One region of the Exiguobacterium sp. s39 genome, then DNA from elsewhere that is predicted to be linked to it. Evidence: a T-box and tRNA genes for the amino acid it is inferred to sense, from the RefSeq annotation. Region 1 holds a T-box; the other regions hold tRNA genes.
The links. The T-box of region 1 lies ahead of argS (arginine--tRNA ligase). A T-box ahead of a tRNA ligase gene usually reads a tRNA of that ligase, here a tRNA-Arg.

Region 1 (4,151 bases):
TCTTTCGAATCGCTCTCCCTCGTCGTGACGCTCGATGATGATTTTTTAAAGCTGATTGATTTTAAGACGTTACTTGGTAATCAAGAAGAGCGCATCCTGTCGCTCGTTCCACCGCATCTATCTCCTGTCATCGATGTATTACGCGATTGCCCTCGAAAACAACGCATCGAGGGGGCATTGTTGATTCATGGAGACCAACTCAGTTGGTCGCGGGATTTTCTACCCGACCTGTCACAACAACGCGAACCGTTACTCTTTTTTGGTCATAGTCATATCAGAGGTTTGTTTCGAAATGGCATCGCCAAACCGAGCCCACTAGGTCAAACTTTATCCATCAAAGGAGGACGGTATGCCGTCAATCTAGGTCCCGTCGTGTTCGAACGAGAATGGTGTCTTTACGATTCAGAGCAACAAACGATCGTGTTCTATCAGGCGAAGTAAGAAGATACGACAAAAGCCGTCGGGCACAGGGCTCGACGGCTTTTGTTCGTGTATCTTATTGATCAGAGATAACGGACAAGCGATGCCTTGACGACATCCACTTGTGTGAAGTTCGTCTCTTCCGCGAATGTTTCGATGACTTGACGGACATCCCCTTGACGACGTACGAAGCTCGTCGGGACTGGTGTCGTACCGACAAGTTGCTCATGCAGACTCGTCAATCGATGATCATCGATGATCGTCGTCATCAAATCAAGGAACAGGAGAACATGCAGACGGTTCAAATAATCCCATGGTTTGTCTTCCGAACGGAATTCATTACGAGCGAGCCATTTTTTCAATCCGATCGCATCGATTTGACTCAACGTCTCTGTCGTACGTGCTGACTTCCAAAGCGTCAACAGTTCACCCAGTTTTTTCCGTGTCTGTTTCTTACGCATGAAGAATTCAAAATTGTCTTTCGTCCGTAATGCGTCTCCTTCAATCGGAGCAATCAAATCGGCTTCCGGCGCCGTCACGAAATCGTGAACGAAATCGACAGACTCTCCCGGTAACCAAGCAGCGACTTTCCCGTGAAACTCAGCCATGAAGGCGACCGTTTCTGCCAAAGGCTCCTGCTTCATCTGTGAAGCAGCTTGCTGTAATCGTTCTTTCGTCTCAGTCTTCATAATCTACCTCTTCTTATTCGTGGATTGGTCTTACATTTCTTCTGGAGCGCCGACACCAAGCAAACGAAGACCCTCTGTCAAGACGATCGTGACAGACTTGACGAGTGCAAGACGCGATTGTTTTGCTGCGTCATCTTCGAGAACACGGACGTGTCCGTAGTATTTATTGAAGCTTTGTGCAAGATCTAAGACGTAACGGCTGATGATTGATGGCTCACGACGTGTGAACGCGCGATCGATGACCGTCGAGAATTGGTTTAGCATCGAGACGACACCCCATGCATGATCATCTGCACTACCAGCGAATGGTGTTCCATCATAGCCACCTTTACGGAGCAATGAGTGCGCACGGGCATTCGTGTACTGGACATACGGTCCTGTTTCGCCTTCGAATTTCAACATCTGCTCAAGATCGAACTCGATGTTGTTCATCCGTTCGTTCTTCAAGTCATGGAAGATGACCGCGCCAACACCAACTTGGCGAGCCGTGGCTTCGGCATTCGCTAAGTTCGGATTTTTTTCCGCGATGTTTTGCTTCGCAACATCGATTGCTTCTTGTAGTACTTCTTCAAGCAAGACGATCCGACCTTTACGCGTCGACATTTTCTTTCCGTCCTTCATGATCAAACCGAATGGGACATGGTGCATTCCGTCGACGTTTTCGAATCCAAGTTTCTTCAAGACTGCGAACAATTGCTTGAAGTGAAGCGCTTGTTCCCCACCGACGACGTAGAACGCTTGCTCAAAGCGGTACGTTTCAAGACGATAGACGGCAGCTGCTAAGTCACGTGTCGCATAAAGCGTTGCGCCATCTTTCTTTTTAATCAAGGCAGGTGGCATACCTTCTGCTTCGAGGTCGACGACCATTGCCCCTTCTGATTCGACGAGGAGATCTTTTTCTTCGAGCAAATCGATGACGTGTTGCATCTTATCGTTGTAGAAGGCTTCTCCGTTCAAACTATCGAATTTAACACCAAGCATCTCATAGACACGGTTGAACTCAACGAGTGAGACTTCACGGAACCACGTCCAAAGAGTTGTCGCCTGCTCATCACCTTGTTCGAGTTTTTTGAACCAGAGACGTCCTTCGTCCTCAAGTGCCGGATTTGTTTCCGCTTCTTCGTGGAACCGGACGTATAATTTCAACAATTCCTTGATTGGTTCTGCACGGACCGCTTCTTCCTCACCCCACATCGTGTAAGCGACCATCAATTTCCCGAACTGAGTTCCCCAGTCCCCTAAGTGGTTGACACCGACGACGTCGTACCCTTTTTTACGCGAAATCTGGTTGAGCGCGTTCCCGATGACTGTCGAACGCAAGTGACCCATCGAGAAGGGTTTCGCGATGTTTGGTGATGAAAAATCAGTGACGATCGTTTTCCCGTTGGCTTCACTTGATCCGAACGCCTCTTTTTCCGTCAAAACTTGGTTGACGATTTCTTGCGAGACGACATCCCGGTTCAAGAAGACGTTGATGTAAGGACCAACAGCTTGAACGTTCGAGAACAACGGCGCGTCAATTTTTTCTGCGAGCTCCGAAGCAATCATGTTCGGTGCTTTACGGAATGCTTTAGCGAGCATGAAACATGGGAATGCTAGATCTCCATGATCTTCATGTTTCGGTTGCTCAATCAGTTGTTCGATTTGTTCAACTGATAAGGCACCTTCCATGACTTGATGTAATACTTCTGCATACTGCGCTTTATAACTCATCTTTATTTCCTCCTGCTTCACTGATTTTTTGGCAATAAAAAACGCCCCTTGCGCCACGCGCAAAGAGACGGAATGACCGCGGTACCACTCTTCTTGGTGTCATTTCGACACCCACCTTGTTTGGGGATAACGGGGTTCCCCCGGCTACGCCTTTTCCTTCTGGAATCGGGCAGCGTCTCAGAAGTGCGCTTCACGACCGGTTCGTCCTCAGGCTTCCACCATTCCCTGATTCGCTAGTTGACGAATATCAACCGTTACTCTCTTCATCATTGACTGTATTCGATATCTTTCACATTATACGCAATTCTTTCTTTTCTCTCAACCTTATTTTTTTGGTAAATGGCTCATCAAAATTTCCACAATTCGGGTATAGGAATAAAAGATACTTCTCAGGGGGAGGGATGTTTCATGCGCTACTACCAACATGTAGCCCGGACGAGCTGGATCGTCTTCGGTCTCGTCGCCTTGACATTATTAGTGATCGGCATCGTTCATCCACCAACCTTCCATCCTTCTGTCTCCATCATCAACACTCTTTATTTATTCGGACTCGTTCTCCTGTTTCAGTTCGATAATGTCCGTCGTGGTGGCATTTACTATACATTCCAAGAAGGCATCATCTTATTTTTATTCCTCAATTACGGTTTAACGTACGCCTTGATTTTAAGCCAAGTCGGTATTCTCGTCTTTCAATTCATGTCTCACCGAAAAGCGATTCGTTGGAAACGTTTCGTTTATCTCTACCCGATCAACGCCTTGTTCGATTTAGTCTACATCTCGCTTCCAGCCTTTGCGTATTATGCGCTCGGCGGACCAATCGGCTCAAACTTTACGTATACGAAAGCCTTACTCCCTTTCATCGGCTTTTTGATCACCGTCTTCCTTGTCTCTTATTTCCAATGTCTGTTCGTCAATCGCTTCCTCTACTTGAAATACGATTGGCAACGTCTCGTAAAACTTCAGTCCCTCGTCTACGGGATTAGCATGTTAAGTGCTCTACTTGGAATCTGGTTCTACGATGAAAGTCCGCTCGTCGCGGCTACAGTTTCCGCATTGATTCTCTTTTTGTTCAAACGTCTGTTGCAAGAGCGTGGTGACTCCCTTGAAGCAAACGATAATGCCAAGCGATTTGATGATGCGAAGGAACACTTGTTGATTTCCCGCTTCGAGCGCGAGACGATCGATTCGTTGCTCCTCGATTTACCGCATCTATTGCCGTTTTCTGAAGGTTGGATCTCGATTCAACAACAGCGGAAACAAGTCATCTATAACATCCGGACGAAACAACCAATCGACGTGTTACCACTGTTTCATTCCTTGTCAGCCGAC
Region 2 (4,151 bases), on a different contig from region 1:
GCGGAGCGCATCGTGCTTGGAACGGAGGAAGATTAAATGCGGATAGACCAACGAACGGCGGACCATCTCCGTCCTATTCAATTATCGATTGATGTCAATAAACACGCAGAAGGTTCTGTCTTGATTGAACTGGGCGATACGAAAGTCCTCTGTACGGCGACCGTCGAGGAGAAAGTGCCACCGTTCCTTCGCGGTAAACGCCAGGGCTGGATCAATGCGGAATATTCGATGTTACCACGTGCAACGGCTCAGCGGACCGCACGAGAAGCCGTCCGCGGCAAGCAGACGGGACGGACGATGGAAATCCAACGTCTCATCAGCCGATCGCTTCGGGCAGTCGTCGATTTAGAGAAACTTGGGGAACGAACAATCTGGATCGATTGTGATGTCATTCAAGCAGATGGTGGCACACGAACGGCATCAATCACTGGTGGTTTCTTGGCACTCGTCCGAGCAGTCGATCAATTGATCCAAGCCGGGAAACTGACGGATACGCCAATCAAGGAAGGCATCGCAGCGATCTCGGTTGGAATCGTCGAGTCGAATGTCTTGCTCGATTTATGCTACGAAGAGGATGCTGCGGCTGAAGTCGACTTCAATCTCGTCATGACCTCATCGGGGAAAATCGTCGAGATGCAAGCAACAGGAGAAGAGTCGACATTTTCCCGTCAAGAGATGCTCGATATGCTCGAACTTGGGGAAAAAGGAATTAAGGAACTGATTGATGCTGGTCGAGATGCACTCGGTGTCTCTTGGTGGTATGTAGGAGAAGAAGTGGGGGAACATAGATGAAGGTCATCGTCGCAACACACAATGCAGGTAAAGTGAAGGAACTTGAAAGCATGCTGGGTCGTCTCGGTTATACGGTCGAATCGTTACTCGATCACGCCGATGCTCCGGAAACGGACGAAACAGGTGAGACATTCGAGGAGAATGCACTCTTAAAAGCAACAGAGGCAGCAGCCTACTTTGGCCACGCGGTACTTGCTGATGATTCAGGTCTTGAAGTCGATGCTTTAGATGGCGCTCCAGGTGTCTACTCGGCACGATTCGCGGGTCTTGAAAAGTCGGATGCGGCGAATAACGCTCTACTACTTGAAAAGTTAGAAGGTGTTCCGGAGGAAGAGCGGACGGCGCGCTTCGTTTGTGTCCTCGCGCTAGCGAAACCAACGGGTGAGACATTGACGGTTCGTGGAACGATGGAAGGGCGAATCGGTTTTGAAGCGGCGGGTTCGAACGGGTTCGGTTATGATCCATTGTTCGTCACGGCAAGCGGACAGACGGCTGCTGAGTTGACGAAAGAAGAAAAAGCGATGATTAGTCATCGTGGCAATGCATTGCGCAAGCTCGAACAGGACTTAACTACTTTCTTAGGAGTGTGATGAAGATGAGAGCGTTGATCGTTAGTGATAGCCATGGACTAGAACAAGAACTGCTTACGATATTCGAACGTCACCAAGACGTGGATTTGGCATTTCATTGTGGGGACTCCCAATTGACGCGCGACATCGAATCATTATATCCATATCGTGTTGTGCGAGGGAATTGCGATTACGGACACGATTTTCCGGAAGAAGTCATGTCGGAAATAGATGGTCGTACCATCCTTTGTGTCCACGGACATCGTCAGGACGTCAAATACAGTCTAGATGTCTTGCAGCATCATGCGAAGGAAAAGCAGGCGGACATCGTCTGTTATGGTCATTCCCATGTTGCGAAGGCTGAATATCGGGACGGCGTGTTATTCATCAATCCAGGTTCAATCCGGATGCCACGTCATCGACCAGACAAGACGTATGCGATTCTTGAAGTGGATCAAAACCGTTATTCTGTCGAGTTTCTCGATGTGAATGGCGATCGAGTGAATGCCCTGCATCTGGACGGAACATTTTTGTAATAAAATAAATGCAATGTTTGTAATGTGATTGACACGAAAGAATTGTTCTAGTATAGTTTATTCGTGTTGACACGTCCCAATAGCTCAGCAGGATAGAGCAACGGCCTTCTAAGCCGTCGGTCGGGGGTTCGAATCCCTCTTGGGACGCTATAATTAAAATAGAGACTGCCCTTACGAGGGTGGTCTCTTTTTTTTATTCCGATTTTCGATTATAATTAAGGTATCATGAACTCGAAAGGGATGAATGCAATGTGGAAGAAAGTTGGAGCAGTCCTCGTGCTAAGTACGTTTCTTGCTGGATGTAGTGAGATTTCAAATACAGTCGACGATGCAAAACAACAAGTCAACGATGTAAAAAATAGTGTCGATTACGCTGGAGAACTTCAAGGCATTGCGAAAGATACGGCCCAAGTCACGTCAGATTTGTCGGCTTCCTTGAATGAGGCGGCTACGACAGCGCGTGAATCCGCGAACCCTGAACAAGCACTTGATCAACAAATCGAAAAGTTGAAGGAAAACGGAACGATTGATCAGTTCAATCAAGAACTGGATCAAATCGATCAACGATTAGCGGGACTTGAAAATCCGCCGCAAGAATTGCAGAATTTAAGTGCAAAACTCGAGCAGTACGTGAATCAATCGGAAGACATCGCTCGATTACTCGAAGCTGACGTCTCATTAGATACGTTGAATCGATTAGGAATCGAGCAGGCAGGACAACTTCAAGAAGCGATCACGAACTGGACGTCTTTACTCGATCCATTTACGAAATAAGAAGTGAACATGAAGGAGTGCCGGAATATGGGGACATCGCGCTGGATGGAACATGAACTAGAAGTAGAGCGAGCGCGGATTCTTCGTTTGCCCGCTTCTAAACAAGAACAATTGATTATGGAATTAGAGACTGACCAATTGACAGGAGAAGATGTATTACACCGGCTCTATGTCATTCAACCACTCTTAATGCATGACCGGGAACGATTTGAAACAGTGGCAGAACGATTTCTTGAAGTCGAGGGTGTCGAGCAAGTGCTCGCACTCTTTCTTTATGAACTCGGAGAACGTTATCCGATGAAACTCGCTTTGCGCTCGGCGTCACCGTATCTGCCGTATGGGCTCGCGCTTCGATTAGATGAAATCAAACAACAGATGCGTGTTCGCGAACAAAAGCCGGCAGTTCAAAACAACCCTGTTGCGCAGCGTGAGGTAACATCAGCAACGGAACTGATGCATGTGTTGCGACATGGCAGTTGGGTCGAACAAATGCGCCATTTGACCGGTATTGAATTCGAACGGACCTCTGAGCTCATTGCATACATCACCCAGAAATATCTTCAGGCGCAAGAGACCGAACATCAAAGTCTACTCGTCATTGATCTGTTATTAGGAAGCGTGCTGGATCACGTGTCATATCCGATAAGCATTCATGTACCACACTTAGCTGTAGACTGGACGATCTCGTCACGTGAAGAGTTAGAAGAAATCCTGATGGTACATCAACAGGAGCAACAAGCGTTACTGGCATCGATGCATACGTTAGAGCGAATGGATCCGTTCCGAGCGTTGCTCGTCTTGCGATCGGATCAACTGATTCATCTTGAAGAACGAGAACGAATCGGATCAGATATGGAGAAATGGCTCGCAGCCTGCGAAGAACTCGCAGGTCTGACATTTGAACGTGAAGAACCGGAACGTATCCTCAGTCCGCTGGCGAAGCGGTTATACCGAGCGGCACATATCCTTTATCCAGAAGTCATCGCATTCGAGCAGATTTACTTCGATTGAGACATCTGGAAACGATTCGTTCAACAGTGGTAATCGTCAGAACGATTGTGCTATAATGTGACTTGTTGTACACACATGTACGCTAATTGACAATTTTGGAGGGACTCAGCATGACTGCAAAATGGGAAAAACAATCAGGTAGCCTCGGCGTCCTCACGTATGAAGCGCCTGCTGAAGCATTTGATAAAGCGGTAGACCAAGCGTTCAAGAAAGTCGTTAAGACTTTGAACACACCTGGTTTCCGTAAAGGAAAAATGCCACGCGCAATGTTCAACAAAATGTACGGTGAAGAAGCACTGTACCAAGATGCACTCGATATCCTTTACAAGGACACAATCGAAGGTGCAGTCGTCGAATCAGGAATCGAGCCAATCGCGCTTGAGAACATCGACGTTGAAACACTCGAAAAAGGCAAGCCAGTCGAATTCAAAATCACGTTCGTCATCGAGCCAGAAGCTACACTCGGTGA
Region 3 (4,151 bases), on a different contig from region 1:
CAACGATGAACGAAAAGCACGCGCTTATTTACGAGGGGCGTTCCTCGCCGGAGGTTCGCTCAACAATCCGGCGACGTCGTCGTATCACTTGGAGATCTTCAGCTTATATGAAGAACATAATGCAGCGCTCCGTGGTCTATCGAACGTCTTTGATTTGAACGCGAAGGCAATCGAACGGAAAAAGGGACACATCCTCTACATCAAGGAGAGCGAGAAGATTTCCGATTTCCTCAAGCTCGTTGATGCGACACAATCGATGCTACGGTTCGAGGATGTGCGGATCTTAAAAGACATGCGTAACTCGGTCAATCGTCTCGTCAACTGTGAGACGGCAAACCTCAACAAAACGGTCGGTGCGGCATTACGCCAAGTCGAGAACATCAAGTTCCTTGAGCGGACGGTCGGGCTCGATGTCTTACCGGATAAGTTGAAGGAGATCGCGATCTTGCGCGTGACACATCAAGACGTCACGTTACAAGAGCTCGGCGAGATGGTCGAAAGCGGCTCCATCTCAAAATCAGGGATCAATCACCGGTTGCGGAAGATTGATCAAATCGCTGAAAAAGTACGAAATGGAGAGTCGATGACAGGGGCCTTATAAGAGGGTCGCTTGCGGGATGAACCATAGTCTACTATAATATATAGTCGATGCAACTAAATGTTCGAATTAAGGAGTTTTTGAAATGGCTAACGAAAAGAAACGTATTTCGCTGACAGTCGATGCGAAGTTTGATGAAGTGTTAACAAAAAAAGCAAAATCAATCGGTGTACCGAAAAGCACACTCGTTGCGTTCGCAACATCTTTATTCCTGAAACAATTACAAGCAGAAGAAGAGCTTTCGCCACATGCGAACGCGATCTACTCGCTGATTCGTGAAAACCACGATATCGTTTCAGACATCACAGACTTGATCGACTGATCATCGCCCTCTCGTTCTATAAGGAACGGGAGGTTTTTTTGTATGTAACGATAACCGACAGGGCTTTGCTTTTCTATGAATACAAAAAAAGTGCCTCCCGAAGGAGACACTCTGGATGACTTATGCACGTTCCATGACGCGGTCGATGAGACCGTAATCAGCAGCAGCTTGTGCTGACATGAAGTTGTCACGCTCTGTATCGCGTTCGATGACTTCAAGTGGTTGTCCTGTGTTTTCAGCCATGATTTTGTTGAGGTGCTCACGCATTTTGATGATACGCTCCGCATGGATTTTGATATCCGATGCTTGACCTTGTGTACCACCGAGTGGTTGGTGGATCATGATTTCAGCGTTTGGTAACGCGAAACGTTTTCCTTTTGCGCCTGCTTGGAGCAAGAACGCACCCATCGATGCTGCCATACCGATACAAATCGTTGAGACTTGTGGCTTGATGAAGTTCATTGTATCGTAAATCGCCATACCGGCAGTGATCGAACCACCTGGGCTGTTGATGTAAAGCGAGATTTCTTTATCTGGATCTTCTGCTGCTAAGAACAGAAGTTGGGCAACGACTGAGTTGGCGACGTTATCGTCAATCGCGCTCCCGAGAAGAATGATGCGGTCTTTTAGCAAACGTGAGTAGATATCGTAAGCACGTTCCCCGCGGTTTGTTTGTTCGATGACTGTTGGAATTAACATAGTCTTTGCCTCCTTATAGTTGGTATGTAGCTTCCTATTCGACTTATACTTATCATAATCCTTTGGTCAATATTGGTCAAAAGATACGATGCGACTTTTAGGTATTTTTCCATTACAAGGGCAAATGAAACATATCAATATAGAAAAAAGGCAACGCCATTGCTGGCATTGCCTTGTGGTTGAATAAATGGTACACCCGGAGAGATTCGAACTCCCGACACCTGGTACCGGAAACCAGTGCTCTATCCCCTGAGCTACGGGTGCATCTGATGTACTGAACAATTAATAGTATAGCGACATTTTTTCAGAAAAGCAATAGGGAAGGATGACTTTTCTTTTCCTGAGCGGTTCGAGAAGGGTTCAGAGCATGTTTTTCAAAACGTTTCTTCTATAATAAGAAGTGGAGGAGGGGGAATCGATGGATCAACGCCAGGAACAGACGCAACAGATGACGTTATCGGCGTCACAACAATATCAGTTACATGTACTTGAGCAACCAGCAGCTGAGCTCGAGGAGGAATGGCGACGGTTGAAACGACGGTTGCATCGTCATTACCCGAATCAGGTTTCGCTAGAGGTCGAGCAGATGGCAGGACATTTGGCATCCTATGAAGACGAGCTTCTTGCACAAATACGTTTAGAATCAGTCAGACAGGAAATAGGATATATGGCGGAACAACTCATCGTGTATTTAGAAGCGGACGGTTTATTGCGGACATCGGACGAGCAGCTCGCTGCATCCTTCTCGACCGATGTTGCAACGATTACAGAAGCACGGACACTCTTACAACAATGTGAACCAGTCGGAATCGCTGCCCGCTCGGAGCGCGAGTGTCAATGGTTACAGGCGATCGAGCTAGACGACGCGGAATTGATCGGACTAACGGCTCGGTTGCGACATGAACCGGCGAGTCAGGTGTTCGCGCAGTTCAGTGAACAGGATCGAGCGCGGTTGCGAAAACGATTGACGCGGCTGAGCCGGACACCGGACCTTCCAAAAGAAGAACGATTGGTCATGGCAGAAGCGCGGATTCACCTGTTAGATGGAAAACTTCAAATCGACTGGATGACACTCGACACGGATCAGACGTGGCTCGGATTAAAAGAGGCAACGCCTTTTTTGCGCGCGTACGAAAGACGTCGCGTCACGATGCATGCCATCCTCTCGGTCTTGCTTGAGCGACAAGAACGCTGGTTCAAGGGAGAACTGCATCTTGAGCCACTGACGAAAAAACAAGTCGCTGAGGCGACGGGACATCATCCGTCAACGATTGGTCGAGCGATTGCTGAGAAGTATGTCGAGACGGTCCATGGTCTCGTTGCTTTAGAAGACTTGTTCGTCTCACGGACGACAAGCGGAGATTCGAGTTTTTTGATTAAACGGCGGATCGCCGAATACATTCAACACAGCGATCGTCCGTTAAGTGATCAGCAATTGACGGATCGTCTGCAAGCAGACGGTCTGACAGTCGCGCGACGGACGGTCGCGAAGTACCGGGCAGCGCTTGGTTTAACGAAAAAAACGATGCAGCAAAGGAAGGCGCAATCAGAATGGGATTAAAAAGACACAGACACTTAACACTCTATTCACGTCCGGGATGTACGCTATGTGAAGAGGCCGCCATCTTACTCGACTTCGTACTCGATGAGTTTCCGGAATGGACGTTCGAGGAAGTCAACATCGATCAGGATGAAGCGCTCAGTCTACGGTTCTTATACGAGATTCCGGTCGTCATGCATGACGAGGAAATCTGGAGTTATGGCAAATTCGAGACGGAAACGATAAGAAACCGCTTACTTCAAAAAACTTGAGAAACGAGACTTGCAAGGCGAGAAATGGACTGTTATGATAACGGTGTACCAAGTGGGACACGTTATGACATGCGGGACAGAAAGCGTCCAGCTACTTGAGAGGAGAGGGAAATACATGATTCGGCAGTTAGTCCAGATCCAAAAACGAATCGTGCCTGATCTGATCGAAGAAATGCAGACACGCTACGACATCCTTCATTACGTACGACTGATGCAACCGATCGGACGACGTACGCTTGCGACAAGCCTTGGCTTGACGGAACGCGTCTTACGGCGGGAAGTCGACTTCTTGAAGCAGCAAGACCTCCTAGAGGTCGCGACGCAAGGGATGTCCTTGACGGATGAAGGACGAAACGTTCTTCGCAGCATGCACAGCATCATGGGAGAACTCGCAGGGATCTCAGACATGGCGAAAGCCTTGAAAGAGAGACTCGGAGTACGGGACGTCGTCATCGTACCGGGTGATTCCGATGAGACCTTCTGGGTACAACGAGACATGGGGCGGGCGACCGTCGCACGACTCAAACGAGAGCTTTCTTCAGACCATCACAATACGATCGCTGTCACAGGCGGTACGACGATGGCATCCGTCGCGGCGATGATGTCGCCAGACAAGGAACACCGTCCGATGACGTTCGTTCCGGCACGCGGAGGACTAGGAGAAACGCTCGAATTACAAGCGAACACAGTATGCTCACGGATGGCGTCACGCGCTCAAAG

Region 2: it has a tRNA-Arg gene. The T-box ahead of argS (arginine--tRNA ligase) is inferred to sense a tRNA for this amino acid. The anticodon was not compared.
Region 3: it has a tRNA-Arg gene. The T-box ahead of argS (arginine--tRNA ligase) is inferred to sense a tRNA for this amino acid. The anticodon was not compared.

What each region holds. Positions count from the first base shown of each region.
Region 1 is NZ_JACSNA010000003.1:55,395-59,545, forward strand. It holds gene KNQ11_RS13480 (metallophosphoesterase family protein) at 1-441, shown strand, start outside; gene KNQ11_RS13485 (hypothetical protein) at 504-1,109, opposite strand; gene argS (arginine--tRNA ligase) at 1,140-2,822, opposite strand; T-box leader at 2,883-3,101, opposite strand; gene KNQ11_RS13495 (GGDEF domain-containing protein) at 3,231-4,151, shown strand, end outside.
Region 2 is NZ_JACSNA010000001.1:1,570,014-1,574,164, reverse strand. It holds gene racE (glutamate racemase) at 1-36, shown strand, start outside; gene rph (ribonuclease PH) at 37-792, shown strand; gene KNQ11_RS08300 (XTP/dITP diphosphatase) at 789-1,382, shown strand; gene KNQ11_RS08295 (metallophosphoesterase family protein) at 1,388-1,897, shown strand; tRNA gene KNQ11_RS08290 (tRNA-Arg) at 1,971-2,044, shown strand; gene KNQ11_RS08285 (hypothetical protein) at 2,147-2,671, shown strand; gene KNQ11_RS08280 (hypothetical protein) at 2,699-3,682, shown strand; gene tig (trigger factor) at 3,793-4,151, shown strand, end outside.
Region 3 is NZ_JACSNA010000001.1:1,811,723-1,815,873, reverse strand. It holds gene whiA (DNA-binding protein WhiA) at 1-601, shown strand, start outside; gene KNQ11_RS09525 (hypothetical protein) at 684-920, shown strand; partial or broken gene clpP (ATP-dependent Clp endopeptidase proteolytic subunit ClpP) at 1,041-1,625, opposite strand; tRNA gene KNQ11_RS09515 (tRNA-Arg) at 1,808-1,883, opposite strand; gene KNQ11_RS09510 (RNA polymerase factor sigma-54) at 2,038-3,180, shown strand; gene KNQ11_RS09505 (glutaredoxin family protein) at 3,171-3,431, shown strand; gene KNQ11_RS09500 (sugar-binding transcriptional regulator) at 3,547-4,151, shown strand, end outside.